Regions from separate parts of the Mesorhizobium sp. M7A.F.Ca.US.011.01.1.1 genome, predicted to be linked through region 1. Evidence: riboswitches for the same ligand, from Rfam matches in the RefSeq annotation. Region 1 holds a riboswitch; each other region holds the start of a gene.
The links. Region 1 has a riboswitch for cobalamin ahead of EOA13_RS03275 (aromatic ring-hydroxylating dioxygenase subunit alpha). Riboswitches for the same ligand answer to the same signal wherever they lie in the genome.

Region 1 (7,071 bases):
CGCGTCGCCATCGGCCGCGCCATCGTGCGCAATCCGAAGGTGTTCCTGTTCGACGAGCCGCTTTCGAACCTCGACGCCGCGCTTCGCGTCGCCACCCGCATCGAAATCGCCAAGCTCAAGGAATCGATGCCCAACACGACCATGATCTACGTCACCCACGACCAGGTCGAGGCGATGACGCTGGCCGACCGCATCGTGGTGCTCAAGGACGGCCATATCGAGCAGGTCGGCACGCCGATGGATCTCTACAAGAAGCCCGGCAATCTGTTCGTTGCGCAATTCATCGGCTCGCCGGCCATGAACATCCTGCCCGCGACCATCGACAAGTCAGGCAATTCGACCGTCGTCAGCCATGTCGGCGGACGCAAGGCAACCGTGCCGATCGCAACGCCTGCTTCGGCGAAGGGTGCTGCGGTGAGCTTCGGCGTGCGGCCGGAAGACCTGATCATCGCCAGCGGCGCTGACTATCTGTTCGAGGGGACGGTCGACTATGTCGAGCAGCTCGGCGAGGTTCAGCTGGTCTATGTCGACATCGGTCGCGCCGACCTGCCGTTGGTGACCAAGCTGCCCGGCAATGTCGAGGTCAAGCGTGGTTCGACATTGCGGCTGAGCGCCAATGGCGAGGACCTGCATATCTTCGACGCTGACGGACGGTCGTTTGCCCTTCATGAGGCTGAAGCGAAGGCGGCCTGAGGCAAGACCGCCTCTCGGACGCAAAAAGAGCGGCGGGGTAGGCCCGCCGCTCTTTTGTTGAAGATCAGCTTCGGCTGTTAACGGCCGAAGAGATTCCGGTCGCTGCCCTGAGGGGCGGACTTCTCCACGTCGCCCGACGAATTGAGCAGCTTCTCGACGAGGCCACCGCTGTTGCGGACCGAGCTCGTATGCGCGCTGTCAACCGAAGTAACCGCAGGCTGACTGGCGCCATTGGAGCCAAAGTTGTCGCTGCCGGCGAACGCGCTGCCGGTGATGGCCAGAACGGCGGCGGCAGCAATAAGGATCTTGTTCATTTTAATCTCCTGAATTCTGGATTTCGCCAGGACGGCAGACACAGCTGCCGTCGCTTGCGAAATTGGCTGTTAGCGACCGAAGAGGTTACGGTCGCTGCCCTGAGCGGGCGTCTGGGCAGCCGGTTCCGAGGCCTTGGTGGAAGCCGTGTACGACTGGTCCACTGCGGCGGCAGGCTGGTTGGAGCCGTTCGAACCGTAGTTGTCGCTGCCGGCGAAAGCGCTGCCGGAGATGGCCAGAACGGCGGCGGCAGCAATGAGGATCTTGTTCATCTTAAATACTCCTGAATGTCTGAATTTCGCCAGGGCGGCGGGCGAGCCCGCCGTCGACTGGGAATCGGCTGTTAGTTGTTGCCGAAGAGGTTGCGGTCAGCACCCTGGGCAGGCGCCTGAGCAGCCGGTTCCGACTTCTTGGTCGAAGCGGTGTACGAGCTGTCGACAGCAGTGGCTGTCGCGGCGTTCGAACCGTAGTGGTCGCTACCAGCGAAGGCGCTGCCGGAAATGGCCAGAAGGGCTGCGGCAGTGAGAATGATCTTTTTCATTTTTGGTACTCCAGTATCGTCTTTTTTCCGTCCGTCTAGCGGCGTGTCTTTGGAAATGAAATCGCGTCGTTCGGACAGCCCCGATGTGGGAGGGCAGCCCCGTCTTTTCCAATCACGAAGTTGTTCCGTGTGGACCATGAATCCACACCTTGAAATTGTGCCAAGGGAGTCTAGAGATAGATTTTTCTTCTTTATATCAGCGTGTTAGGTTTAACCACCTAACGGATCACTGACTGTTTCAAAGGCCCAGCGTTCACACCGTCCTGCACGCACCGTCAACAGAAACGAACCGTTCGGTTCGATTTTAGAGCAAGCTAATAGTCACTTTTCGAAACCGTTAGCCTTATTTGACCTCCGCCAAGGGTCGGATTCGGGAAGATCGCAGCCGGCAAATGGCCGCCCGAGAGGTGGGATTTCGGCCTGCGACGGTCTGCGGGAACGTTCGCATGCCGTGTCGCGCCGCATGGATACGATGTCGTTTTCATGCCGACGGCGCGCCCCCGATCGTGGTTAGATCACACCATCTCAGGTGCCGCTTCGTGACGACGAGGCGGAGAATTGGGAAGCCGGTCAGAATCCGGCGCTGCCCCCGCAACGGTGGTGGAGTTCAAGTCGCAACGGGAGACCACTGGGCAACTGCCTGGGAAGGTGTCGCGATGGTCCGCAAGGACAACTCCAGAGCCCGGAAACCAGCCCGAGATTGTTAGACTCGACTGATCGCGGTGGGCGGTCAAGAGGTGGATAGCGCATGTCTGGCACCTAGCCGGCCTGCGTTTCAATCCTTCCTCCGTCACCACCAGTTCAGTCCTTAGAAACGAGGACAGGACATGGATACCCGCAACGACATGCTGAGGCTCCTGAAGGGGCGCCGGCAAGGCTTTTCGCTGGAGCAGCCCTTCTACACCGATCCGGACTACTTCAAGCTCGACATGGAGCTGATCTGGTATCGCGACTGGCTGTTCATCGGTCATGATTGCGAACTGCCGAAGCCGGGCAGCTACATCAACGTGCAGATCGGCGACTACCCGGTCGTCCTTGTCCGCGACCAGCACGGCAAGATCAACGCCTTCCACAATTCCTGCCGCCATCGCGGCAGCCGCGTGTGCAACGCGGAGAAGGGTACGGCGGCAAAGCTCGTCTGCCCGTATCATCAGTGGACCTATGAGCTGGACGGCCGCCTGCTGTTTGCCCGCCAGATGGCCGACGGTTTCGACAAGAGTGATTTCGGCCTGAAGCCGGTCGCCTGCGAGAGCGTCGGCGGCTACATCTTCATCTGCCTGGCCAAGGAGCCGGCGGATTTCGCGCCGATGCGGGCGATGATCGAACCCTATCTTTTGCCGCACCGGTTGCGTGAAGCAAAGATCGCCTTCGAGAGCACGATCGTCGAGAAGGGCAACTGGAAGCTGGTCTGGGAAAACAACCGCGAGTGCTACCACTGCGCCGCCAATCACCCGGAGCTGTGCAAGACCTTCCCCGAGGCTCCGACTGTGACCGGCGTCAACGGTGCCGACAGCGACCCTGAAATGGTCGCGCACTGGGCCAAATGCGAGGCATCAGGCCTGCCGAGCATATTCCGCATCGATCCGGCAGGGCAGTACCGCGCCACCCGCGCGCCGCTGCTGCGCGATGCCGTCAGCTACACCATGACGGGAAAACGGGCGGTCCAGAAGAACCTGTCCGACAGCGTTTCAACCGACCGCATCGGCTCCTTGCTGCTTTATCATTATCCGACAACCTGGAACCATATCCTCGGCGACCATGCCGTCACCTTCCGCGTGCTGCCGATCAGTGCCACGGAAACCGCGGTGACGACAAAATGGCTCGTCCACAAGGATGCGGTCGAAGGCGTCGACTACGATCTCGCTGAGCTCACCCATGTCTGGACCGAGACCAACGACCAGGACCGTCGCATCGTCGAGGAAAACGCCTTCGGCATCTTGTCGCCGGCCTACGAACCAGGCCCCTATTCGGAGCTGCATGAGGGCGGCGTGATCCAGTTCGTCGAGTGGTACGCGTCGTTCATCGGACCGCGCCTTGCAGAAGGCGACCGGCCGGCCCTGCGCAGCGTCGCCTAGCCCAGGGGACAAGAGGATGAATGCGATGACGGACCTTGGCCTCTATCGACATCTCGACCAGATGACGCCCTGGAACGACAGGCTGCAGGTGCTGGAAGTGATCGGCGTCAGTGACGAAGCGCCTGACGTGAAGACCTTCACCTTCCGCTCCGACAACCAGACCTGGTTCCGCTACAAGCCGGGCCAGTTCGTGACGCTGGAACTGCCGACATCGGACGGGCCCCTGATGCGCACCTACACGCTGTCGTCCTCGCCGTCGCGGCCGTTCTCGATCGCGGTGACGGTCAAGGCGCAGGCGGGCAGCACCGGTACGCGCTGGATGTTCGACCATCTGACGCCCGGTTCGCACGTCAAGGCCTATGGGCCGACCGGCGACTTTTCGCTGCACAGCCACCCGGCGGCCAAATATCTGTTCATTTCGGCCGGCTCCGGCGTGACCCCGATGATGTCGATGCTGCGTTGGCTGAACGACTGCGCGCCATGGACAGATGTCGGCTTCGTCAACTGTGCGCGCCGCCCGGAAGAGATCATTTTCCGCAAGGAACTCGAGCTGCTCGGCAGCCGCATGCCCGGCCTGTCGCTCGGCTTCATGATCGAGGAGCGGTCGAGCCGCGAGGGCTGGTTCGGCCATATGGGCCGCATCGACGCGATCCGGCTGCCATTGCTGGCGCCCGATTTCCGCGAGCGCGAGATCTTCTGCTGCGGCCCCGATCCCTTCATGCGCGCCGTGCGCGGCATGCTGGACGCCGCCGGCTTCGACATGGCTAAATACCATCAGGAAAGCTTCGCGGCGCCTGCCGTGGAGGAGATCCCGGCGCCGTTCTCGCCGCCGGCGGAAGACGGCGCCGCTGCTGCCGTCGAGGCCGTGACACCAATCCGGTTCTCGCTTTCCGATGTCGATGCCGAATGCGTCGCCGGCCAGACCGTGCTGCAGACGGCACGCGCCTCTGGGGTGCGGATTCCCGCCGCCTGCGAGTTCGGCCTGTGCGGCACCTGCAAGGTGAGGAAGGTCGCGGGCGATGTCGAGATGAGCCACAATGGCGGCATCCTCGATCACGAAATCGAGGACGGCTTTATCCTCGCCTGTTGCTCGAAGCCGCTTTCTGCGCTTGAAATCGAAGCGTGACCGGCTGCGCTCGCCCCGAGCCTGCGCTATCTTGCCAAAAACCCTGCAAATGGTTAGACGCCTGCAACGGTGGGGTTGACCGTAAGGCCCGAAGATCATCTCCGCGGCCTGCTCGGCGGGGGAGCAAACATGCGACAATCCGGCATCTATGCCATTGCCAGCAAGGATATCGTCTTTGAATCCTTCGACGGCGAAGCCGTCGTTCTTGACCTGACCACGGGCAAATATTTCGGCTTCTCTGATTCAGGCAGCAGACTTTGGGATGCACTGTCGTCCGGCGTGCCTGCCTCCGAACTGGTCGGCGCCGCGACCGGAATTGGCGCCCTCGATGCCGCCGCGATTGACGGCTTTGTTTCACAATTGCTCGAATTCGGTTTGCTGGCGGCCGTAACCGATGGCATGGCAAGACCGGTTCCAAGCGAATTGCTGGCTCAGCTCGCCGCTGCCAGAGAGCCCCTCAAGGTCGACATCCATGACGATCTCGCCGATCTCATTGTCGTCGACCCCATCCACGAGGTCGAGGAGCCCCTCGGCTGGCCCGCGGTGAAGCAAGCCAACTGAAGCGCCCATCAGGTTCTCGTTGCCGGACAGCTCCGGAACAGGCAGACCCATGCCGAACGTCACTCTCGAAAACTTGGTTGACTACGCACGTCATGTCCTGGCGCAAGCAGAGAGCAGCGCCGCGCATTATCCACTGACCCGCAAGGCGAGCTTGCCGCATCTGGATCTGACCGCGCATGTCAGCGCCGGCGCGTTGGCGGATGCCGTCGCTCATGGCTTTGTCACTGCTCCGGGCAACCGAACGCCTGCCGACATCTGCCGCGTCTTCGTCGCGCATCCCGGCATTGACGGCATCGCGGCACCGGCCAGTTGGGGCCAGGGACCCTTCACGCAGCATGGCTTCGCCACCCAACTGGCGGGAGCTGGATTGCGCGGCAACCATTTCCACGACCTGGATTTCTGGCAGTTCTATGATCCGCAACGTCGCGTTGGCGTGCAATTGATGGCCTCGGCCGATGCCTTTCCACCGTGGGAGCCGGGAGCGCCGCTGCGCCCCTTCCTCCATTGGGAATATGCGGCACGTGGCATGCGGCTGGCCCATGCGGGGACGCTCGGCACCAATGGCAAGGGCGTGCTGCTGGCCGGCGCGGGCGGCGCCGGGAAATCCGGAACCGTCGCAGCCGGCCTTCTCCACGGGCTGGACAGCGTCGGCGACGACTATGTGCTGGTCGACCTTGCCAACGGCGTGACTGCCCGCCCACTGTTTTCAACGCTCAAGCAGGATCCCCAAGGGTTCGCGCGGCTTGGGCTGAAGCATCGGCTGCCGGCGCATGGTCCGCTCAACTGGCAAGGCAAGCATGCTTTTCACATTGATGACATCGCGCCTCGGCCCGTGCCCGAAACTCTGGACATCGTTGCGCTGGTGGTGCCACATATCGGCGGAGGCGAGGCAAGTTCAATCGTGCCGGTGTCGCGCAGGGATGCCATGATTGCCTTGGCGCCGTCCGGCATAGCGCAGATGCCGGGCGAGCGGGAGAGCGGCTTTCGCTTCTTCAGCGACCTGACCCGCCTGCTGCCGTGCTATCGTCTGTCGCTGGGGACGCAGCCCCAGGAGATAGCCGGCACGATTGCCGACTTTCTCGCGCGGGGCGCTTCGTGAAACTGAGCGTGATAATGCCCGTCTACAACCGTGAGCGCTATGTCGTTTCGGCATTGCGCTCGCTGGTGCGGCAGCGGGACGCCGCCGATCTCGATATCATCGTCATCGACGACGGCTCGACCGACGGCTCTACTGAGGCCGTGCGCTCGATGATGCGCGAAAACCCCTGCATCCGACTGTTCCAGCAATCCAACATGGGCGTAGCCAGGGCGCGCAACGCGGGGCTGCGGCAACTGCCGCCGGATGCGGAGTTCGTGTCATTCCTGGATTCGGACGATATCTCGCCGGCCGGGCGCTTCAAGAAGGACCTTGCGCGCTTCAGAGCAGACCCCGGACTCGAGCTGACCTATTCGCTGATGACGCTGGTCGAGCGGATTGACGATGAGCGGCTGAAACCGGCAGTCGACAGCCGCACGATGACGCTTCGGGGAATTTCGCTGAGCGCCGCCGTGTTCAGCAGAGGGCTTGTCGACCGGACGGGCGAGTTCGATGAGGATTTCGAGCAGGCTGAAGATACCGACTATCTGCTGCGCGTTTTCGAGGCGGGACCGAACTACGAATTGTTGGACGCGGTCGCGATCTACTACCGACGCCACGCCGGAAATGTCACCAAGGAGTATAGCGGCAGGGTCCGCAACCATTTGCGTGCAATCCACAAGTCGAT
Region 2 (7,071 bases), on a different contig from region 1:
GCGCTTCAGCCAGATCTTCGTCATCGATCCGAGCTTCAAGCTGCTCGGCGCCATCGACCTCGACCAGATCCTGAGGACCAAGCGTTCGGTCAAGGTCGAGGAAGTGATGCACGAGACGCGGCACGCCATTCCGGCCACCATGGACCAGGAAGAGGCGGCGCGGGAATTCGAGCAGTACGATCTTTTGTCGGCCGCGGTCGTCGACGAGAACGAACGGCTGGTTGGCGTTCTGACCATCGACGATGTCGTCGACGTCATCCAGCAGGAGGCAGAGGAAGATCTGATGCGCATGGGCGGCGTCGGCGACGAAGAGCTTTCCGACAGCATCTTTTCGACCTCGCGCTCACGCGTTCCGTGGTTGCTGATCAACCTTCTGACCGCGTTCCTGGCGGCGTCGGTGATCAGCCTGTTCGACCGCACGATCGAACACATCGTCGCACTGGCGGTGCTGATGCCGATCGTCGCCGGCATGGGCGGCAATGCCGGCTCGCAAACCATGACCGTCACCGTGCGGGCGTTGGCGACCAGGGATCTCGACATCTACAATGCCGGCCGCATCATTCGCCGCGAGATGGGTGTCGGCTTCATCAACGGCATCGTCTTCGCCATCCTGATCGGCATCGTTGCCGCAGCCTGGTTCCGTGACCCCAATCTGGGCGGCATCATCGCGGCGGCGATGATCATCAACATGTTCGTGGCCGCCCTGGCCGGCATCCTGATCCCGCTGCTGCTCGATCGTTTCAAGATCGATCCGGCGGTCGCTTCGGCGGTCTTCGTCACCACGGTTACCGACGTCGTCGGTTTCTTTGCATTTCTCGGCATTGCCACGTGGTGGTTCGGTGTGCCCTGAAGGCACGCCTTTTGGCTTAATTGACTTTTACGTAAATGCCGTGCGAGGCTTGTGCGGGGCGCCATGTCGATTCCGGCATGGCATGGGTTTTGGTTCGGGACATAAGGGTGACGCCGGCATGGCGATCGCCCCTTGGTTTCGGCGTGCGGGAGTGGCAATGCGAGAATATTATTCGATCACCGAGTTGACCCGCGAGTTCGACGTGTCGACGCGGACGCTGCGCTTTTACGAGGACGAAGGGCTGGTGCAGCCGGTGCGGCGTGGCCGCACGCGCCTGTTTCGCCCCTCCGACCGGCACCTCATCCGTCAGATCATGCGCGGCAAGAGGCTTGGTTTCTCGATCAACGAAATCCGCGAAATCATCCAGATGTACAAGGAGCCGCCCGGCGAAGTCGGCCAGCTCAACCTGATGATCAAGCGCATCGAGGAAAAGCGCGAGGATCTCCGGCAGAAGCGCCGCGACCTCGAGGAGACGCTGGCTGAACTCGACCAGGCCGAGGAGTCTTGTGTGGAGCGGCTGGTCGAGCTTGGCGTGAATACCTGAGCGGACTGGATTCTATCGGGCGTTAGCGTCGGAATTAGCGGAAACGTCCATTTCTTCGTCATCCTAGGGTCTCCGCGACGGAGCTGCGCTCCTGCTTCGCCCTAGGATGACGAAGTTCGCAAGACTTAGGCTAATCGCCGAAGTGTGCACTTGTCAAAACCTCTCCGCGATGGAAACCGGAGCGCCAGCTCAAATCCAGCGGCGCACGCGTTTGGCGTAGTCGCGGTATTTCTTGCCGAATTTCGCCGCCAGCACCTTTTCCTCGCCTTCGATCGCCATCTTCTGCGTGGCATAGGCGGCGATGAACGCGAGCGGCAGGAACCACACGATGCCCGAGACAAAGGCGACGCCGATCAACAGCAGGGTGTTGGCCAGATACATCGGATTGCGGGTGATGCCGAAGGGACCCGTGGTGACCAGGTGATCGGGCACAGCGTTCGGGTTCAGCGTGGTCTTGGCGCGGACCATGGTGCGGATCGCGGTGACCCAGAGCGCTGCAACGGCAAGCAGCACCACCCAGCCGGCGGCGAAAAGAATGTCGCCCAGGAGGTCACCGATCCAGGGCAGGGGATAGAGCAGGCCCAGCGCGATGCTGATGGCGATGGCGGCGGTGTAGATCAGCGGCGGCCACGGTATGAGCCCCGGCTTCGGCTGGTTCTCGGTCATTTGACCCCTTCCTCCATCAACTTGCCGTCCGTCTTGGCGGTACACATGCCGGCGAGATCGGACAGATGCGTCTTCCATTCCGCAGTCTGGTCGTTGTTGTAGAGCCGATCAAGCGTCGCCTCGCCCTCGAGCGTATCGAGCATGCAGACACAGTAGCTCGTACAGAACTCGGTGTCGCGCGACTGCTCGCAGGACAGCTGGCAGGTTTTGAGGAAATTCACCTGCGGGGTTTCGACCTGCGCCGGCATGATCTGCGAGAACAGCCAGACGCAGCCGATCAGCAATGGCTGGTGGATCAGGTAGAACGCCAGGCTGTGCCGGCCGATAAAGACCAGCGGGTTGGCCCAGCGACCGGGCGCCAATTCGGCAAGCCGGGTAAGCACGCCTGAACCGGCGGCGAGTTTCGTCACCGCGATGCCCGCAAGCACGGCGCCGAACCATGGAAACAACGGAACGTAGTCGTTGGAGCGTGGATTGTTAGCCGACAGGCCTACCCACCACAGCCATGGGTGATCGAACGCCTCGAGGCGCAGATAGACAGGCGCCGCAATGACGAGCGCGGCGACGACAAGCGTCAGCAGTGCCGGCAGCCGCAGAAAGGCGAGGCCGAGCAGGCTGGCCAGCGCGATCTCGTGCAAAATGCCGAAGAAGATGAATCCATCCGGCGTGGCGATACGGGTGACGACCGATATCGCGATCGCGGCTCCGGCGACCATGGCGAACCGCTTCCAGAAGCCGTTCCAGCGGATTTGTCGGCCATGGGCGAGATACAGGCTGACGCCGACCAGGAACAGGAAGGTCGAAGCGATGCCGCGCGCGTAGATCTTCCACCAGCCGAAGGCGGTCAGGCCGGGATCGGTGTAGCCGAAGAACTCCAGGTCCCAGGTGAAATGGTAGCTTGCCATGGCGATCAGCGCGATGCCGCGCACGATGTCGATGGCGACGATGCGCTTTGGTCGATCCTGAACGGGTGCGGTCGGCGTTTGGATGCTCATGGTCTCGCATTCTGATTCAGCCCCTCTGGAGGACTATCACGGTTGCCCCGCACAAAAGAAGACCGGCAATCCTGCCGATAACGCCGGATCGGCCGCGGCATTGGGCCAGTGCCGGGAAGCCTTTGGCCGGCTTCGCTTTTGCCGGATGCACGTCGGTTTCCTCTTATTGGCACTGGGGTCGCCACGTCAGATTTGACCCGGTGAATCTGCTTCGGGGAAAGCAATGTCCACCCATGTGCGCCATCCGATCTGGCTGCCGGCTCTCAAGGCCGCGGACGCGCGCACCTTCGCGTCGCTCTATGCGGTTGAATCCTTCGCCCGCGCCACGGTGTCGAGCGTCATCCCGATCCAGGCCTACGAGATCCTGCACAACGAGCAGATCGTGTCGATGCTCTACACAGTCGTGGCGATGCTCGGCCTGTCGGTGACATTGTTCATGCCGATGCTGATCCGCCGTTTTGCCCGGCGCTGGGTCTACACATCAGGCGCCTGCCTGCTGGCCGTCGGCTCGCTGTTCTTCGTCACCGACACGCTTGCCGGGCAACTGGCCGGCATGCTGTGCCGGGTGATGGGCGCCAGCGCGCTGTCGATCACGCTCAACCTCTACATCATGGACCACATCCGCAAGACCGACTTCATGCAGGCCGAATCGCTGCGCATGGCGTGGTCGATGCTGGCCTGGACCGGTGGGCCGACGCTCGGCATCTTCCTCTACACGCGCTTCGGCATCTATGCCGCGCATGGTGCGGTCGCGGTGTTCGCGTTTGCCCTGCTGGCGCTGTTCTGGACCTACCGCCTCGGCGACAACCAGTCCATCCGTCCGGGCAAGACACGCCCCGTCAATCCGCTCGCCAATATCGGCCGCTTCGTCGCGCAGCCCAGGCTCAGGCTGGCTTGGCTGATTGCCTTCGGCCGCTCCTGCTTCTGGACGACGTTCTTCGTCTATGGGCCGCTGTTCATGGTCATCACGGGTGAGGGCAAGCTGGCCGGCGGCCTGCTTGTTTCGGCCGGCAACGCGCTGTTGTTCATGGCGATTTTCTGGGGGAAGGCAGGAAAGCGCTTTGGTGGCCGCGGGACCATGACATTTGCCTATTTCGCCATGTCAGCCGCGCTGCTGGCGGCGGGCTTCGTCGGCGAAACCGTGCCGTTGCTTACCGGCGCCTTCCTGCTCTGCGGTGCCTTCTTCACCATTGCGCTCGACGCCCTCGGCTCGACCGCCTTCATGCGCTCGGTGCGTTCCTATGAAAGATCTCAGATGGCAGCGGTCTACCGCACCTATCTCGACTTTTCCGAGTTGACGCCGCCGCTGGTCTATTCGGTGGCGCTGGCCTTCTTCGGCCTGGGCTCGGTGTTCGTCACGCTCGGCCTGCTGGCGGCGGTCTGCGGCTTTGTGACGTGGCGCTATCTGCCGAAATCGCTTTGACCTTCATGGCGCATTCGCAACGGTCGCCGGCGGAATTTGGTTTGCCGGAGGCGAGGATTCTGCCTATAGTCACCGGTGTCGCCGGTTCCATTTTGGAGCCAAGAGGGAATGCGGTGAGGGCGAATTTCGCCCAATGCCGTGGCTGCCCCCGCAACTGTGTGCGGTAGTCCTCTCCATATGCCACTGAAGATTTTTCTTCGGGAAGGTGGGGAAGGATGCTGATCCGCGAGCCAGGAGACCTGCCGGCGACAGGAAACTGACTTCGATGCCCTCGGGTGGAGGGCGAAAGGACAAGACATGACTACCGCTTCCGTCTCCCTCGGCGCCTCCGTCTCCTCGCAGTCGCGCTTCATGCAGCTCGCGCTCGCCGGGCTGCTCGGCATTTTCGTGATGGGCTTTGTCGGCTTCTCGCATATCGATGCGGTCCACAACGCGGCTCACGACTATCGCCATTCGATGGCGTTTCCCTGCCACTGACGAGGGGCTGACATCATGAACCTGTTTCGCAACGTCGTGTTCATCGCGGCGATCGCAGGGCTCGTGGCCGGCGTCGTTCTCGCCTGCATGCAGGCCTACGCCACTGTGCCGCTGATCCTGAAGGCGGAAGTCTACGAACAGGCGGGCGGGGGGCATCACCATGACCATGGCGCTCCGGCCGCAACGGATAGCAATGCCATGAGCACAACTGCTCCGGCGGGAGATGCGATGAGCTCTGCTGCCCCGGCTGCGGCGGAAGCCGCTCCGGCAGACGAAGGTTGGGCGCCGGCAGACGGTTTCGAGCGTTTCGCCTTCAGCGTGCTTGCCAATATCGTCACCGGCATCGGCTTCGCCTTGATCCTGGTCGCGGTCTCCGAATTCGCCGGCGGCATCGGTGGCTGGCGCCAGGGCGTGTTCTGGGGCCTTGCCGGCTTTGCCGTGTTCACGCTGGCACCGGGCCTCGGCCTGCCGCCGGAACTGCCAGCCATGCCGGCCGCCGATCTCACCCAGCGGCAGATCTGGTGGTGGGCAACGGTGGCGGCAACCGCTGCCGGTCTCGGCCTGATCGCGTTCCGCAAGTCGCTGCCGCTGGCGATCCTTGCCGTCCTTTTGATCGTCGCACCGCATGTTGTCGGTGCACCCCAGCCCGACAGTTTCGAGACGTCGATCCCGGAAGGCCTGCATCACCAGTTCGTGGTGGCCGTGACGCTGACCAACCTCGTGTTCTGGCTGGTGCTCGGAGCGGTTGTCGGCGTGGTGCGCGGCCGCTTCACCGGCACCGCGACCAGCCTGCGCGACAGCTTTGCCTGATCGCAAGACACTGACCTTCCTCATCGGCGGCGCGCGCTCCGGCAAGAGCGCGCACGCCGAAATTTTAGCGACCGCCTTGCCGCCGCCCTGGACCTATGTCGCCACGGCGCAAGCCTATGATGACGAGATGCATGAACGCATCGCGTTGCACCGATCGCGGCGCGGCGAAGGCTGGACGACCATCGACGCACCGCTCGATCTCGCCGGTACGCTTGCCGCCTTGCCGGACGATCGGCCGGTGCTTGTCGATTGCCTGACGCTGTGGCTGACCAACCACATGCTGGCCGAACACGATTTCGAGCTTGAATGCCGTCGGTTGGCGGACGTGCTGTCGCGGCCGCGCGGGCCATGGTTCGTGGTGTCTAATGAAGTCGGCCAGGGTATCGTGCCGGACAATGCACTGGCGCGCCGGTTTCGCGATGCCGCCGGCCGGCTCAACCAGCAGGTCGCCGCCGTCGCCGATACGGTGCTGCTGATGGTGGCGGGGCTGCCGCTCAAGGTGAAATGACATGACCGACATTGGCGATAAGGACGAAGAACGCCACCGCGCCAAGATGGCCAAGCGCAAGGCGGTGCAGGATGCCGAGGTGGCGAGCAAGACGGTCGAGAAGGGCTTGCTCATCGTCAACACCGGACCGGGCAAGGGAAAGACCACAGCTGCCTTCGGCCTGGCGCTGCGCATGCTCGGCTACGGCAAGCGCGTCGGCGTCGTCCAGTTCATCAAGGGCAAGTGGCACACCGGCGAGAAGGATGCTTTCGCCGCCTTCGGCGACCGCGTCGTCTGGCACGCGATGGGCGAGGGGTTCACCTGGGAGACGCAGGACCTGAAGCGCGACATCGCAGCCGCCGAAGCCGCCTGGGCCAAAGTGCTCGAACTGATGGCCGACCCGTCGATCAGCCTGCTGGTGCTCGACGAACTGAACATTGCGCTGCGCTACGACTATCTCGACCTCGACAAGGTGGTTGCGGCGTTGAAGGCGCGACGCGAGGACCTGCATGTCATCGTCACCGGCCGCAATGCCAAGCCGGCGCTGATCGAGGCGGCCGATCTCGTCACCGAAATGGGCGTGACCAAGCACCATTTTTCCGCGGGCGTGAAGGCCCAGCAGGGGATCGAGTTCTGAGAGCTGTTGTCCCCTTCTGTGGGTAGGCCGTTCAAGTCTGGTCGCCAGCGCTCTCAGCGAAGCTCCCTTCCTTTCCCTCCGGAGGGGGGAAAGGTGGCGCTGCGAAGCAGCGACGGATTGGGGGACGGCGATTATCGAACGCGCGGCCGCAGACTGGCAGGCGCGACCCGGCGGATGCGAAA
Region 3 (7,071 bases), on a different contig from region 1:
CGGGCACGCACAACGCGCGATACGGCCTCGCCGACCGAGCGCGGTTTCGGCCTTTGAGGATCCGTAGTGTCGAGCACGATGACGTCGGCATTCCTGCCCAGGGTTGCCAAAGCGGCCGAAAAGCCGCCGATGAACGCGACGTCGGCGGAGCCCTCGAGGATGTCGCGGCCGGGGTCGTCGCCGGTGTGGACGAGAAGATCTGCTTCGGCGATGCGCCCCTCGAAGGCGCCGGGCGCGGAGACGCCTTCGCCCTCCGCACCGCCATAGGCGTGCGATGTGGCGTCGAGATAGGCGCGGCCGATTTCTTCGCGGGCCGCCCAGTCGCCGGAGGACAAAAGATCCTCGACGCCGGCGCCATAGGTGCCGGGCGAGGTGCCGAAGATGCGTGGGCTGATCTTGCCATCGGCGCGGGTCCTCGCCGCGAGCGGGTTTTCCGAATCCTCCTCGTCTCGCGCGGCAACGGCGTTGGCAGCGGCATCGATCAGCGCGATCTGGGTCGGGAACATGTCGCGGAACAGGCCCGAAATGCGCCAGGTGACGTCGACGCGTGGCCGGCCAAGCGGGGCCGGGGGCAGCACTTCGATGCCGGTGATGCGGCCGGTCGCAGCATCCCATTGCGGCCGGCAGCCCATCAGCGCCAGGCCTTGCGCAATCTCCTCGCCGCCGGTGCGCAGCGACGCCGAGCCCCAGAGGTCGATGACCAGCGAGCGCGGCCAGTCGCCATGCGATTGCATGTAGCCGCGCACGACTTCTTCGGCCGCCACCCTGCCGAGGTCATAGGCGGTCGGCGTCGGCATGCTGCGCGGGTCCGACGTGAAGAGGTTGCGGCCGGTGGGCAGGACGTCGGAACGGCCGCGCGCGGGCGCACCGGCCGGGCCGGCCTTGACGTGGCGACCATCGAGCGCCGCAAGTAGCGCCGTCTTCTCGCCTTCGGCGCTTTGGTGGCGCATGGCGTCGGGCTCGTTCTCGGGGGCGCGGCCATAGATATGCAGCCCGTCCTTGATGGCGAAATCCTTGAGGTCGCACAGCCAGGCGTCGATGCGGCGCAGCGCTTCGTCCGGTGCGTCGGTCGTGGCGACGCCGGCTTCGGAGGCAAGACCGGTCTTTTGCGCCGTCTCGACGATCAGCTTGGCAAGGCGGTCGCGGCGGCGACGGTCGAGCCCGTCGGCCTGGGCATATTCGTCGACCAGCCGCTCGAGCTTGTGCTGGTCCTCATAGAGCCCGGCACCGGTTAGGGGCGGCGGCAGATGGCCAAGGGTGACGGCGGCAATGCGCCGCTTGGCCTGTGCCGCTTCGCCGGGGTTGGAGACAATGAACGGATAGATGACGGGCAGGGGACCGGTGACGATCTCGGGAAAGCAGTTTTCCGAAAGCGCAACCGTCTTGCCCGGCAGCCATTCCAGCGTGCCATGCGCGCCGACATGGACCAGCGCATGAACGCCGAGCGATTTGCGCAGCCACAGGCCGAAGGCGATCAGCGCATGGCGCGGCGGCAGTGTCGGGTCGTGGTAATCGGCGCGGCGGTCGGCGGAGCGGCCGCGGTCGGGGGCGAGGGCGACCGTGATGTTGCCGAAGGTGGCGGCACGGAAGGGGAAGTGTTTCTTGCTTGATAGCGAAGGTTTGCGCGAGGCGCCCCCCTCTGTCCTGCCGGACATCTCCCCCTCAAGGGGGGAGATCGGCAGTTTCAACGCTCCGCCCCCTCCCGCAACATTGGAGATTGGCGAACCCGGCAATGGCAGCGCAATCTCCCCCCTTGAGGGGGAGATGTCCGGCAGGACAGAGGGGGGCGCCTCGCACAAACCTGTCTCGCCTTCTGCCTTCCCCCAAGCCGCCTCCATGGCAGCGACAGCCGCAGCCGGCAGGCTCTTGGAGAAGTCCAGATAATCCTCCAACCCCAGCCCATCCTTGCTGCCTTCAAGAAGCCCTAGCAACCCACGCGGTGTCTCCGGAATCCCCTCAACCCCATAGCCCTGTTCTTTGAGGTCCTGCAGCATGGCCAGCACGCTGGACGGCACATCCAAACCCACGGCATAGCCGGTGCGGCCGGGCGCGCTCGGATAGTCCGGGATCAGGACGGCCAGCTTGCGCTCGGCGCGGGACGTCTCCTGCAGGCGGATGAAGGCCGCGACGCGGTCAGCCACTTGCGCCACACGATCCGGTTCCGGCCGGTTGGCAAAGGCGCGGTGGCCAAGTGCTGGATCGATCTCGCTCTCACCCTTGAAGGAAATGGCGCCGGCCAGGATGCGGCCGTCGAGTTCGGGCAGCACGACATGCATGGCGAGGTCGGCGGGCGCCAGGCCGTGCTGGTTGGTCTCCCAGACGTCGCGGCGGGTGGTGGCGACAATGACCTGGAAGACAGGCACGCCGGCGCGGTCGAACAGGGTTTCGACGCCGGGCTCGGCGCCGGACGCGAAAGCGGTCGCGGTGATGATGGCGGCGGGTTTGAGCGTGGCGAGTGCTGTTTCCACGAATGCCAGGGATGATGGGTCCTTGAGGCTGGAGACGAAGATCGGGACCGGGGCGATGCCGCGCTGGCCGAGCGCTTCAAAAAGTGCGTCGATCGGCGCGACATCGGCGGCCAGCAGCATCGAGCGGTAGAACAGGATGGGGATGATAGGAGCGTTGACGTTGTCAGCGTCGAGTTCCTTCACACCCCCCTCTGTCCTGCCGGACATCTCCCCCGCAAGGGGGAAGATTGCGCTGTCATTGGAGATTTCGCCAATTGTCGAGGTTGCGGACGCGTCAGCTTCTAATGAAACGGGAAAAGAGCCGGCTTTGATGAAGTCCGATCTCCCCCCTTGCGGGGGAGATGTCCGGCAGGACAGAGGGGGGCGTGAAGGATCACCAACGACCCCGAGTCCTGGCTCATAAAACCCGGCTTTCGGCACTGGAACCGGCTCTGCTACGTCCGCATCCGATCCAGCCAGCCCCGCCAATCTCCGCACCAGCGCACTCATATTCGCCGGGCCGCCCTCGCGGAAATAGTCGAGCAGGCCGTCGAGCTCCTCGCGCGGCAGCGTCGAGGCTTCGATCAGGCGCAGATCCTCGTCGCGGCATTCGCCGGGCAGCAGCGCCAGCTTTATGCCGTGTGCGCGGGCGGTCGAGGCAAGCTGGTCGCAGCCGTAGCGCCACCAGTCGTAGCCGCCGAGGATGCGCACGAGGATGACCTTGGCGTGGCGGGCGACGCTGTCGACCCAGAGGTCGACGGACATGGGATGGCGCAGGTCACGCAGGGCAGCCAGCCGCATCGAGGGCAGGCGGCCGGCATCGGCCTTCCAGGCTGCCGCCAGTCCGGCGAGGTCGCTGTCGGTGAAGGACAGGGCCACGATATCCGCCGGCGTCTGCCGCAGATCGACCGGCTCGGCGAGGTCGTCGAGCGAGGCGGATGTCGTGGTGAGGATGTGCATCGCAACCCGTGTCCGAGATCAGCCGGCGAGTATACGCTCGATCGCCGGGCGGTTCAGCCCCTTCAGGCCGATGACGACGAGACGCGAGCGGCGGTCGTCCTGCGCCGTCCAGGCGCGGTCATAGTAATGATTGACGCGCGGCCCGACAGCCTGCAGCAAGAGCCGCATCGGCTTGCCACCGACCTCGACGAAGCCTTTTACACGCAGCACGTTCTCTTCTTCGGCGACGGTGGCGACGCGCTTTGCCAACTCGTCCGGATTGGCGATCGAGGCAATGTCGACGATGAAGGTGTCGAAGTCGTCATGCTCATGGTCGAATGCGCCGTCATGGTGGGACTTGCGGTTTTCGATGTCGTCCTCGACGGCGAGACCGAGCCCGAGCAGCACCGAGGGATCGACCTTGCCATGCGACGTCGGCACGATCTTCACCGCGCGGGCGGAATGTTCGTTGATGATGGCGTTGGCGCGGGCGGTGCCGGCGGCGTCCATCAGGTCGCTCTTCGACAGGATGATCAGGTCGGCGCAGGCGATCTGATCCTCGAACACTTCTTCCACCGGATCGTCATGGTCGAGCGTCTCGTCCCCGGCGCGCTGCGCCTGCAAGGCGTCCATGTCGTTGGCGACGCGGCCTTCGGCCAGCGCCGGGCCGTCGATCACGGCGATGACGCCATCGACTGTGGCGCGGCTCTTCACGCTCGGCCACTGGAAGGCCTGGACCAGCGGCTTGGGCAGCGCCAGGCCCGAGGTTTCGATCAGGATATGGTCGACCCTCGGCGTCAGCGCGAGGATCTTGTCAAGCGCCGGCACGAAATCGTCGGCGACGGTGCAGCAGATGCAGCCATTGGCCAGTTCGACGATGTTTTCCTCCGGGCAGGTGTCGATGCCGCAGCCCTTCAAAATCTCGCCATCGATGCCGATGTCGCCAAACTCGTTGACTATGATGGCAATGCGGTTGCCGCCGGCATTTTCCAGGAGATGGCGGACCAGCGTCGTCTTGCCGGCGCCGAGGAAGCCGGTGACGACGGTGCAGGGAACGCGGGAGACGGATGCAGTCATGGTCAGTCCTTCAGCAGGTCGAGGGGAGGGATGCGGGCAACAAGGCCGCGCTTCAGGCTATCGGGACGGCCGCGCCATGGAATCAGGCCGTCCTTCGAGGTGGCGAAGAGCCTGGCGCCGGTGACGAGATCGGCGCCGCTGGTCGCGGTCAGGTCGCCGAAGACATAACTCCAGCAACCGTCGCGCAGGATGGCGGCGCTCAGGCGGCGCTTGCAATTGCCGAGGCATTCGAGGCTGCGGATGCGGATGTCATCGCCAGATGCGGCGCGGCGCGTGTCGTCGGCCAGCAATTCGCCGGCGCGGGGATGAGCGTCGGCGCCGGTCTCATCGCGGCAGGAGGCGCAGACGATGATGGTGACGCCGGCCAAGGCATCATCATGGCCGGACGAAATATCCGCTGTACCAGCCGAAAAACTGCTGTCGTGGTCCAAAGATCGGGCTCCTTGCCCGGAAACCCGCCGGGCGATCGGATTCTAAAGTCGCAGACGGCAGGTCTCCTGGCTCGCGGGTCATCGCCTTGGTAGCCGCCTTCCCGGGAACTCCCCAGTGGCTTTCGGCCTTGGCTCTTCGCTTACAGTTGCGGGGACAGCCGCGGATTTGGGATTTTGCCCCGCACCGCATTCCCTCTTAGCCCTTGCCGTTGCGGGCAAGGGACCATCTGAACCGGATTTAGGCTTTTGCGGGCGGCGGTGTCAACGCGAGCTTACGACATGGCGATGTCGGCCAGCGCCGGCCCCAAATCCCCGGCAGGTGTCACTTCGATGCGTTCGAGCCCGAGCCAACCTTGCATCTGCTTCAATTCCTCGAACAGCTCTGCAGCGGTTTCAGGCGGCGCACCCGGCTCGGCATAGGCCGCATGGACCCGCAGTATGCTGGCCGGACGGTCGGCCTTGAGGTCGACGCGTGCCACGATCCTGTCGCCGAGCAGGAACGGCAGGACATAATAGCCGTATTGCCGCTTGTCGGCCGGCGTGTAGATCTCGATGCGGTAGTGGAAGTCGAACAGCCGCTCGGTGCGCGAACGCTCGAAGACGACCGGATCGAAGGGTGCCAGCAGGGTGCGGGCCTCGACTTTGCGCGGCAGGCGGGCGTCTGTGTGAAGATAGGCGGGCTTGTCCCAGCCTTCGACTCGCACCGGCAGCAACTCGCCCGTTTCAATCAGTTCCTCCAACCGGCCTTTCATGTCGGCCGGCGACAGCCGGAAATAATCGCGCAAATCGCCTGAAGTCGCCACGCCGTGGGCGCGGGCGGAAATGCGCAGCAATTCGCGGTGCGCGTCCTCAGGCGTCGGCACTGGAAGGTCGAGGACCGCCTGCGGCAGTACGCGCTCGGGCAGATCATAGAAACGCTCGAACCCGCGACGGTGCGCCGTGGTGATGCGGCCGGCCCAGAACAGCCATTCGAAGGCGTGCTTGGCATGGCTCCAGCCCCACCAGCCGCCCGAGCCTTTCTGGCCCTCCAGCGCGGAAGCGGCGATCGGGCCGCGCTCGGCGACCTGGCGGTAGATCTCTTCGATGTAGCCGGCGTGCTCGCGGCCCCATTTGGCGAGCCCCAGATACATTTCCTCGCCGCGCTCGGCGCGCTGCATGCGCCAGCGCATCAGCGGGTATGTCTCGACCGGCAGGAAGGAGGCCTCGTGCGCCCAGTATTCGAAAACAGTGCGCTTGCGCGTCACGGCCGCGTTGTCGAGCAGCGAGAACGGGTAGGGGCCAAGGCGCGAATAGAGCGGCATATAATGAGCGCGCACCACCGCGCTGACGGAATCGATCTGCAGCAGGCCGGTGCGGGAGAGGGTGCGGGCAAAATGCCGGCGGTCGGGCGTACCGGTCGGGCGGGGATCGAGGAACCCCTGGGCGGCAAGCGCGATGCGACGGGCCGTGGGGAGCGAGATCTTTTCCTTCATGCAGGCATCACTTTGAAGTGTTTTGACCGAGGGTCGAAAGGCTGATTCCAACCCATGCTAGCAGGGTTTTGGCGGCATCCATGTCAGGAGAGAAAAGTGGAGTAAAAGGCGAAGGAAATCAAACAGGAGCGGATCGGACCAGTTTGCCGCGATATGCCGTTCAGGTCGGTGTTTTGAACAAGGTTTGACTTGCTTCGCTGGAAGTGCTGCGCTAACCCTCGCCGCGTTGCAGCATAGGCCCTTAAAACGGTTCAGCGGTTAAACTGTCACGCTTCCGCATTAGGGTCCGGTGCTGTAATCAAAGTGGATTGGCGCCAACGGAAAACCGAGCATGAACGCACTCTTGAGCTCATACCTGCCCATCGTCCTGTTCATAGGCGTGGCGCTGGTTGTCGGCCTGGCGCTGCTGGCCGCGCCCTTTCTGGTGGCCTATCGCAATCCCGATCCCGAAAAGCTTTCCGCCTATGAGTGCGGTTTCAACTCGTTCGACGACGCGCGCATGAAGTTCGACATCCGTTTCTACCTGGTGTCGATCCTGTTCATCATCTTCGACCTGGAAGTGGCCTTCCTGTTTCCGTGGGCGGTGTCGTTTTCGAAGATCGGCATGCTCGGTTTCTGGTCGATGATGGTGTTTTTGGCGGTGCTGACCATCGGCTTTGCCTATGAATGGAAAAAAGGAGCGCTGGAATGGGATTGAACGACAGT
Region 4 (7,071 bases), on a different contig from region 1:
AACACCGTTTTTCGCCGAACGTCTCGCCGTCGAAAACCTGGGAAGGGTTGATCGGCGGACTGGTGTCGGCGAGCCTGCTCGGCGCGCTGCTATCGTTCGTGACACCCTTCTCGCCGCTGCAGGCGGCAGCCGTGGCCTTCGTCGCCTGCTCGATGGGATTCCTCGGCGGGCTGGTCGCCTCGGCCATCAAGCGCGACCAGGGCGTCAAGGATTGGGGTCATCTGATCGAAGGCCATGGCGGCATGATGGACCGCACCGACAGCCTGGTCTTCGCTGCCCCGGTGTTCTTCCACATCGTGCGCTATTTCTGGACAGTCTGAGTAAACCGTTTCCGACCGCACTCAAAGCCGGTTGCGGATCAGCATGGTGACGACGAAGAACGCGCCGACGGAGCTGGTGATGATGCCGATCGGCAGTTCCTGCGGCGGCAGCAGCGTTCGGGCCAGAAGATCGCTGGCCAGCAACAGCACGGCGCCGAAGACGGCGCAGCTGGCAACCAGGCGCAGGTGCAAGGGGCCCGCCAGCGGCCGCGACAGATGCGGGATCATCAGCCCGACGAAGCCGATGACGCCGGCGACCGAGACCAGGATCGCCGTCGAGAAGGCGGCGACGAGAAAGGTCATCCTTCGCATCCGCGCCACCGGCACGCCCAGGCTTTCGGCGGCGTTTTCGCCGGCCAGGAAGGCATCGAGCCGGCGGTGGTTCCACAGCGCGTAAGCCAGAATGGTGCCTGCTCCCAGCGCGCCCAGCCAGATATTATCCCAGCGCGCCAGGCCAAGGCCGCCCATGGTCCAGAACAGCACAGAGTGGGCGGCGCGCTGATCGCCGGCAAAGACAAGATAGTTGGTCAAGGCGGTGAACATGAAGGAGACGGCAAGGCCGGCAAGGATCAGCCGCTCCGGGCCTTGCCCCCTCACCCGCGCCACCAGCAGCAGCACGACGCCGGCAGCCAATATGCCGCCGGTGAAGGCCGCGACCGGCAATGTCCAGATGCCGAAACTGTCGCCGAAGACGGTGATAACGGAAACCGCACCCGCGGCGGCGCCCGACGACAGGCCGAACAGGAACGGGTCGGCAAGGTCGTTGCGGGTCACCGTCTGCAGCAGCGCACCGACGACGCCGAGACCGGCGCCGACGCAGATGGCCAGGATCGTTCGCGGCAGCCGCAGGTCGACGACGATCTTGCCGACCGGCCCGGCCACGTCGTGCCCGCTGAAGCCGACTGCACGGCCAAGTGCTGCAACAACGTCGGTCAGCGGGATCAGCGTCGAGCCGTAGGCGATCGACAGCAAAGCGAGAGCGGCGATCGCCGCCGCTCCCACCATCATGGCCAGTGCAAATGCCGGATGACGCAAACCTGGAAATGCGTCGTGTCTGTCAGGACGCGTGCGACGCACTTCCAGGATCTTTTGTTCATGCATGTCGTTGCCCCAAAACCGCTGCGCACTTTTGGGCGACAGGCATCAAAACGCTTCCGGATGCATGGCCTTGGCGAGCTTGTCGATGGCTTCGATGTTGGCCGGTCCCGGCGTCAGTTCGGCATAGCGCAGGGCGACGAAGCGCTCGTTCTTGACCGCGTCCGTCTCCTTCATGGCTGGATGCGCCTTCAGGAAATCGAGCAGTTTCCTGTAGCCGCCGCCGTCCTGGTAATCGAGCAGGATGAGAAATTGCGGATTGCGCGACGCCACCGTTTCCCAGTCCGTGTTGCCCCAGCTGGTGTCCATGTCGGCCATGATGTTGTCGCCGCCGGCGGCTGATATCATGGCGCTGGGGATGGCGAACTTGCCTGCGGTGAACGGCTTGTCCTCGCCGGAATCATAGAGGAACACCCGCGTTCCCTTGGCGCTGCCGACCTTGGCGGTGATGTCGGCGAGCCGCGTCTTCCAGCCGGAGACAAGCTTTTCAGCCTCTGTCTCCTTGCCGAAGATCTTGCCCAGGTTCTCGACGTCGCCATAGAGCAGGTCCATCGAGGCGGCGGGGCGGCTCTTGTCGAGATGGACGCAGCTTTCCGTCAGCACCAGCGTCTTGATGCCGTGCGGAGCAAGCGTGTCGGGCGTCACTTCACCACCCGGCTTCATGCCATAATACCAGCCGGCGAAGAAAAAATCGGGCTCGACCGCGACGAGGTTTTCGAGCGTCGGATATTTCGGCGCCAGTTCCGGGATCGAGCCCTGCTCGGCCTTGAACTCAGGACCGACCTTGTACCATCCGGTGATGCCGGTCAGGCCGACGATCGACGGCTGCAGTTTCAGCGCGAAAGCCATCTCGGCCATGTTGAGATCCTGGATGACGGCGCGCTTCGGCGGCGCATCGAAGGTCAGCGGCTTGCCGCAGCTGTCGACCGTGACCGGGAAGGCCAGGGCTGTCGAAGCCAGCAGCGAGAAGACAAGCGAAAAGGCTAGGCGTTTCACGGGTTTGCTCCTTGTGGATGGGATTGGGTCGACTACGAAATGGCTTCAATCACGACGGCGGCGCGGCACGGTTCGGCACATCGAACACCGTCAGTTCGCGGTCTTCGGTCGGATGGCGCAGACGCAGCACATCGATGCCGAAAATCTCGCGGATCAGCTTTTGGGTCAGCGCTTCGCGCGGTGCGGCGAGCGCTTGCAGACGGGCATGGTTCATCACCGCCACCCTGGTGGCGAACGGTGCCACCAGCGCCAGATCGTGCAGCACCGCGATCACCGTCATCTCGAAGCCTGCCACGAGGTCGAGCAGTTCGCCGCGGGCGCGCGGGTCGAGATGGTTGGTCGGCTCGTCGAGGAACAGGATCTTTGGCTGCTGGGCGATGGCGCGGGCCAGTTGGGCGCGCTGGCGCTCGCCGCCCGACAGCGAGCCGATGGTGCGGCCAAGCAGCGGCAGCAGGCCGGTCCGGCGCAGCGCATCGACGACAATGTCACGCTCCTCGCTCCTGCGCCGTAGCCGAGCGTGCGGGACCCGGCCCAGCTCGACATAGTCGATCACTGCCAGCCGCGGATCGGGCTGGTCGGTCTGGCCGACCACGGCGATATGCAGTGCCCGCTCGGCGGCCGAGATCCTGTCCAGCCGGCGCCCGCCAAGCTTCACCTCGCCTGAGCTCGGTCGCAGCATGCCCGACAGCATGCGCAACAGCGTCGTCTTGCCGGCGCCGTTGGGACCAATGATGGCGAGGCGATCGCCAGCGGCCACCGACAGGCTGACCGCCTGGACCAGATCCCGCCCATTCGCCATGGCGCTGAGGTCACGGGCTTCGAGAAGCGCTACGGGCATCGGCTGCTGTCCGCCGGCTTGCCGGGATGGCAAAGCGTGCACACGATGATGCGATGATCGATAGAGCCGTCCAACTTTCCGTCACTTTCCAAAACTGGCGACGGAAGGAAGCTGGCGAAGCGGCCGACAAGACCGGGATTCGCGTTTCCTCCCGGCACACCCCGTCCGGTCAACTCAGTGATGGCAGGTCTCCTGGCTCGCGGGTCGTTGCGCCATCCTGCCTTCCCAGCCTTGCCGGCCAGTGGCATTCACGGATTTTGCTCGCCGCTTACAGTTGCGGGGGCAGCCACGGCCTCGACCCCTGGGGATCTCACCGTGTTCCCTTTTCACCCCTCGCCTTTCGACTCGGGGACCATCACCGCTTCAGCGTAGATTTCCCCCAATCGCTTCGCAATGGATTTCTCGGACGGAGTGGTGGGCCGGCTAGGGGAAACATGCATTTCACGCTCTCGATATGTAATAACATTACGCATTTAGAGGATGCCGCCTGGCGCTGTCAAGCGAAGCCCGCCGAATTTGGCTCGTCGGCGGCAAGGGGGCGCTCGACCGCTGTGCCATATCGGTGTGCGACTGTGACGGGATCGGTTCGATTGCGCGGGATGCGCAATTTCGATCAAACTGGCCGCGCCAGGAACGGCAGGATGATCTGGCCGATGCGAGGAGCAAAATGAACCCGACCGAGAAAGCGCTGTGGTTCGTCGAAAGTCATCTGCCGGAGGCTGTTGCACTCGACGATGTCGCGCAAAGCAGCGGCGTGTCGCGTTTTCATGTGACGCGGGCTTTCGGCGCTGCCACAGGCCGCTCGGTGATGGGCTACATGCGCTCACGCCGGCTGACCGAGGCGGCGCGCAAGCTGGCCAGCGGGGCGCCCGACATCCTCAGCGTCGCGCTCGACGCCGGCTACAACTCGCATGAGGCGTTCACCCGGGCCTTCCGCGATCAGTTCGGCACCACGCCGGAACTGGTGCGCGCGCAAGGCACACTCGACAAGCTCGACCTCGTGGAGCCGATCCTGATGGACCAGTCCTTCCTCACCAATCTCGAACCGCCGCGTTCGAGACCAGCCGGCCGTTCCTGATCGCCGGCCTCGGCGAGCGCTACAGCTGCGAAACCAGCGCCGCCATCCCGATGCAGTGGCAGCGCTTCGGCCCCTATATCGGCAACATTCCGGCCGGCGACGTCGCCTATGGCGTCTGCGTCAACGGCGACGATGGCGGCAATTTCGACTACATCGCCGGCGTCGAAGTGTCTGATTTTTCCGACCTGCCCAAGGAATTCAGCCGGGTGCGGGTGCCGGCGCAGAAATATGCGATCTTTGCCCACCGCGAACACATCTCGACCATTCGCCGGACGGTCAACACGATCTGGAACAAATGGCTGCCGGCTTCCGGCCACGAGATATCGGATGCGCCGGAATTCGAACGCTACGGCCCTGAGTTCGACCCACGCAGCGGCAATGGCGGGCTGGAGATCTGGATACCGGTGAAGGCGTAGTCGGTCAGGCCATCGGCAGCGCCGGCCAGCGATCGACTATCCCGCCGCCGGAAAACACCGCGATCGACCCGAACTGCTGCAGCACGGCTTCGCTCTGCGTCGGGCGCAGGAAGGCGTAGTCGCCGGGCCTTGCGGTCGCGTCGGCGGGCAAGCCCATGAACTGCTGATTGGAGGACAGGCCGAGCAGCCCGTTCGCCTTCATGCCTTCGGGAAAGACCGGCTTGGCCATCCACTTGCCGCCATAGAGATAGCAGCCCTTGCGCGGAAACCGGCCGAGCGCCTGCAGCAGTCGGGTGACCGCCGGTGGACCGGGCAGCATCGGCTCGACCATTTTCAGCATCGGCGTGGCGATGAAGGCCGCCGGCTGGAAGCCGTCGAGGCCTGGCGTATCGAAATCACTGGGCAGCACAAAGGCCGAGCCCATCGAAACCTCGTTGGCCATGCCGCCATGATGAAGCAGCGCGGTCTTGCTGCCGCCGATGTTCAGGATACGGCGCTGGTCGGCGCCGAGACAGGCGACGAACGCCGCGGCCTGCGCCGACGCCTTGGCCAATGCCTTTGCCGGTCCGCCGAAAAGGCCGGGAATGAGCGGCGCATGCGCCTCGTAGGCCATGACGCCTTCGCAATGCAGCCGTTTGTGGGGTGGCAACGCGCTCAAGGCCTTCGACAAGGCTTCGGGATCAGCAAAGCCACCGCGATGCAGCCCGACATCGATCTCGAAAGCAATACGCAGTTCGATGTCGAGCTCGTCAGCGAGCGCGCCATATTCCGCCAGTCTCTCCACGCTGTCGATCAGCCAGCAGACACGTGACCAGTCAACATTACCCTTCACCAGCGCAGCCCTCGCCGCACCGATCGGCATCGGCTTGCCGTAGAGCAGATCGGCATCCGGAAACGCCTTCAGCACCGCCTCGCTGATCGGCGGGGGGAAGGTCATGAAGCGCTCACTGCCAAGCGCCTTGCCGATATACGCAAGCAGCGGCAGGCAGGCGAGCGATTTGTCGACCAGCCGCACGGCCAGGCCGGGATCGAGCCTGTCTTTCACCAGGGCAATGTTGCCGTCCAGCCGGTCGCGATCGAGCAGCAGGCAGGGTTGGAAGATGCCGGCTTCCTTCAGCGCATCCGAGAGGGTGGAAAAATAGGTGCTCATCATTCGATGCCGAACAGGCCGGCCATGTATGGCGAGACGAAGCGGTTTTGCGGATCGATGTCGCGGCGCACCGCCATGGCATCGTCCCAGCGCGGGTAGAGCTTTTTCAGCTCCGCCGCCTTCAGGCTGTGCATCTTGCCCCAATGCGGCCGGCCGCCATATCTGCGGAAGATCGGCTCTGCCGCCCGCATGAACGGCAACGGATCGTTCGCGGCATCATGGTGGATGGCGATGGAGCAGGTCAGCCTGTTGTAGAATGGCGAAAGCCAGAACTGGTCCGGCGCGACCGAGCGCACCTCCATCGGGAAATAGACCTCGGGAAAACGCTTCTCGGTCAGCTCGATGATCTCGGCCAGCGCCTTCGGCCCCTCCTCGAACGGCAAATGATATTCCATCTCGTTGAACCTGGTCTGCCGGTCGCTGGCATAGACGTTGAGCCAGTCCTGCACGTAGTCCTCGGCCGGCAATTTGGCGATGGCGCCCAGGATCAGACGGCCACGCAGCGATGGCAGCCAGGCAAGTGAGGTGCGCAGCCTGCGCAGTGTCCTCAACCCCGCCTCGTCCTCTTCCGGCGGCCGTGTGGTGGGTGCGGCGTGGCTGAAATCGCTGGCGATGAACTGCGCATAGCCGGAAAACGGAATGTAGTAGAATTCGGCCGAGCGATGCGCGGCCATCATTGCCTCGAAATCGCGCAGCATTTCGGTGATCGGCAGCACCCATTTGCGGCGGCGCAACCGGTAGGTCGCGATGTTGTTGAGCGTCACTTCGGTGAGCACGCCGAAAGCGCCGAGCGCGACACCGATGGCATGGATCATGTCCTGATCCCCTGCCCGTTTGAAGTCGCGGAGCTTGCCAAGCCCGTCGACGATCTGCACCGTCTCCAGTTGCGTGTGATAGGCGCCGAGCGTCGGTCCCGAGCCGTGCGTGGCTGTGCCCAGCGCGCCGCCGATCGCCTGGCGGTCGATATCGCCCATGTTGGGCAGGCCCTGGCCAATACCTTGCAGGATGCCCATCAGTGCGCCGAGCCGGGTTCCTGCCCGCACCCGCGCCTGATGTTTTTGCGCATCGTGCGAGACCAGCCCTTCCAGTCTCTCCAGGGACAGGATCGTGCCCTGCGATTTCACCAGCGGCGTGAAGGAATGACCGGCGCCGGCGACGCGCACCGGGCCAGGCGCGGT

Region 2: another riboswitch for cobalamin. It lies ahead of EOA13_RS35585 (CbtB domain-containing protein); the one in region 1 lies ahead of EOA13_RS03275 (aromatic ring-hydroxylating dioxygenase subunit alpha).
Region 3: another riboswitch for cobalamin. It lies ahead of EOA13_RS13600 (DUF1636 family protein); the one in region 1 lies ahead of EOA13_RS03275 (aromatic ring-hydroxylating dioxygenase subunit alpha).
Region 4: another riboswitch for cobalamin. It lies ahead of EOA13_RS01375 (ABC transporter ATP-binding protein); the one in region 1 lies ahead of EOA13_RS03275 (aromatic ring-hydroxylating dioxygenase subunit alpha).

The regions. Positions count from the first base shown of each region.
Region 1 is NZ_RZRT01000002.1:138,042-145,112, reverse strand. Features, by position in the region: gene ugpC (sn-glycerol-3-phosphate ABC transporter ATP-binding protein UgpC) at 1-693, shown strand, start outside; gene EOA13_RS03290 (DUF680 domain-containing protein) at 771-1,007, opposite strand; gene EOA13_RS03285 (DUF680 domain-containing protein) at 1,077-1,277, opposite strand; gene EOA13_RS03280 (DUF680 domain-containing protein) at 1,349-1,546, opposite strand; cobalamin riboswitch at 2,057-2,259, shown strand; gene EOA13_RS03275 (aromatic ring-hydroxylating dioxygenase subunit alpha) at 2,374-3,621, shown strand; gene EOA13_RS03270 (hybrid-cluster NAD(P)-dependent oxidoreductase) at 3,647-4,747, shown strand; gene EOA13_RS03265 (PqqD family protein) at 4,877-5,308, shown strand; gene EOA13_RS03260 (serine kinase) at 5,358-6,407, shown strand; gene EOA13_RS03255 (glycosyltransferase family A protein) at 6,404-7,071, shown strand, end outside.
Region 2 is NZ_RZRT01000102.1:197-7,267, reverse strand. Features, by position in the region: gene mgtE (magnesium transporter) at 1-850, shown strand, start outside; gene EOA13_RS35605 (MerR family DNA-binding transcriptional regulator) at 1,008-1,394, shown strand; gene EOA13_RS35600 (isoprenylcysteine carboxylmethyltransferase family protein) at 1,584-2,060, opposite strand; gene EOA13_RS35595 (DUF1624 domain-containing protein) at 2,057-3,055, opposite strand; gene EOA13_RS35590 (MFS transporter) at 3,279-4,478, shown strand; cobalamin riboswitch at 4,544-4,740, shown strand; gene EOA13_RS35585 (CbtB domain-containing protein) at 4,776-4,955, shown strand; gene EOA13_RS35580 (CbtA family protein) at 4,971-5,765, shown strand; gene cobU (bifunctional adenosylcobinamide kinase/adenosylcobinamide-phosphate guanylyltransferase) at 5,758-6,273, shown strand; gene cobO (cob(I)yrinic acid a,c-diamide adenosyltransferase) at 6,275-6,889, shown strand.
Region 3 is NZ_RZRT01000010.1:112,557-119,627, forward strand. Features, by position in the region: gene EOA13_RS13590 (cobaltochelatase subunit CobN) at 1-3,407, opposite strand, end outside; gene cobW (cobalamin biosynthesis protein CobW) at 3,426-4,463, opposite strand; gene EOA13_RS13600 (DUF1636 family protein) at 4,466-4,894, opposite strand; cobalamin riboswitch at 4,933-5,137, opposite strand; gene EOA13_RS13605 (winged helix-turn-helix domain-containing protein) at 5,167-6,366, opposite strand; gene EOA13_RS13610 (NADH-quinone oxidoreductase subunit A) at 6,698-7,063, shown strand; gene EOA13_RS13615 (NADH-quinone oxidoreductase subunit B) at 7,054-7,071, shown strand, end outside.
Region 4 is NZ_RZRT01000001.1:278,255-285,325, forward strand. Features, by position in the region: gene EOA13_RS01360 (phosphatidate cytidylyltransferase) at 1-320, shown strand, start outside; gene EOA13_RS01365 (iron ABC transporter permease) at 342-1,328, opposite strand; gene EOA13_RS01370 (ABC transporter substrate-binding protein) at 1,464-2,411, opposite strand; gene EOA13_RS01375 (ABC transporter ATP-binding protein) at 2,461-3,249, opposite strand; cobalamin riboswitch at 3,414-3,621, opposite strand; partial or broken gene EOA13_RS01380 (AraC family transcriptional regulator) at 3,917-4,743, shown strand; gene EOA13_RS01385 (alanine racemase) at 4,748-5,893, opposite strand; gene EOA13_RS01390 (D-arabinono-1,4-lactone oxidase) at 5,893-7,071, opposite strand, start outside.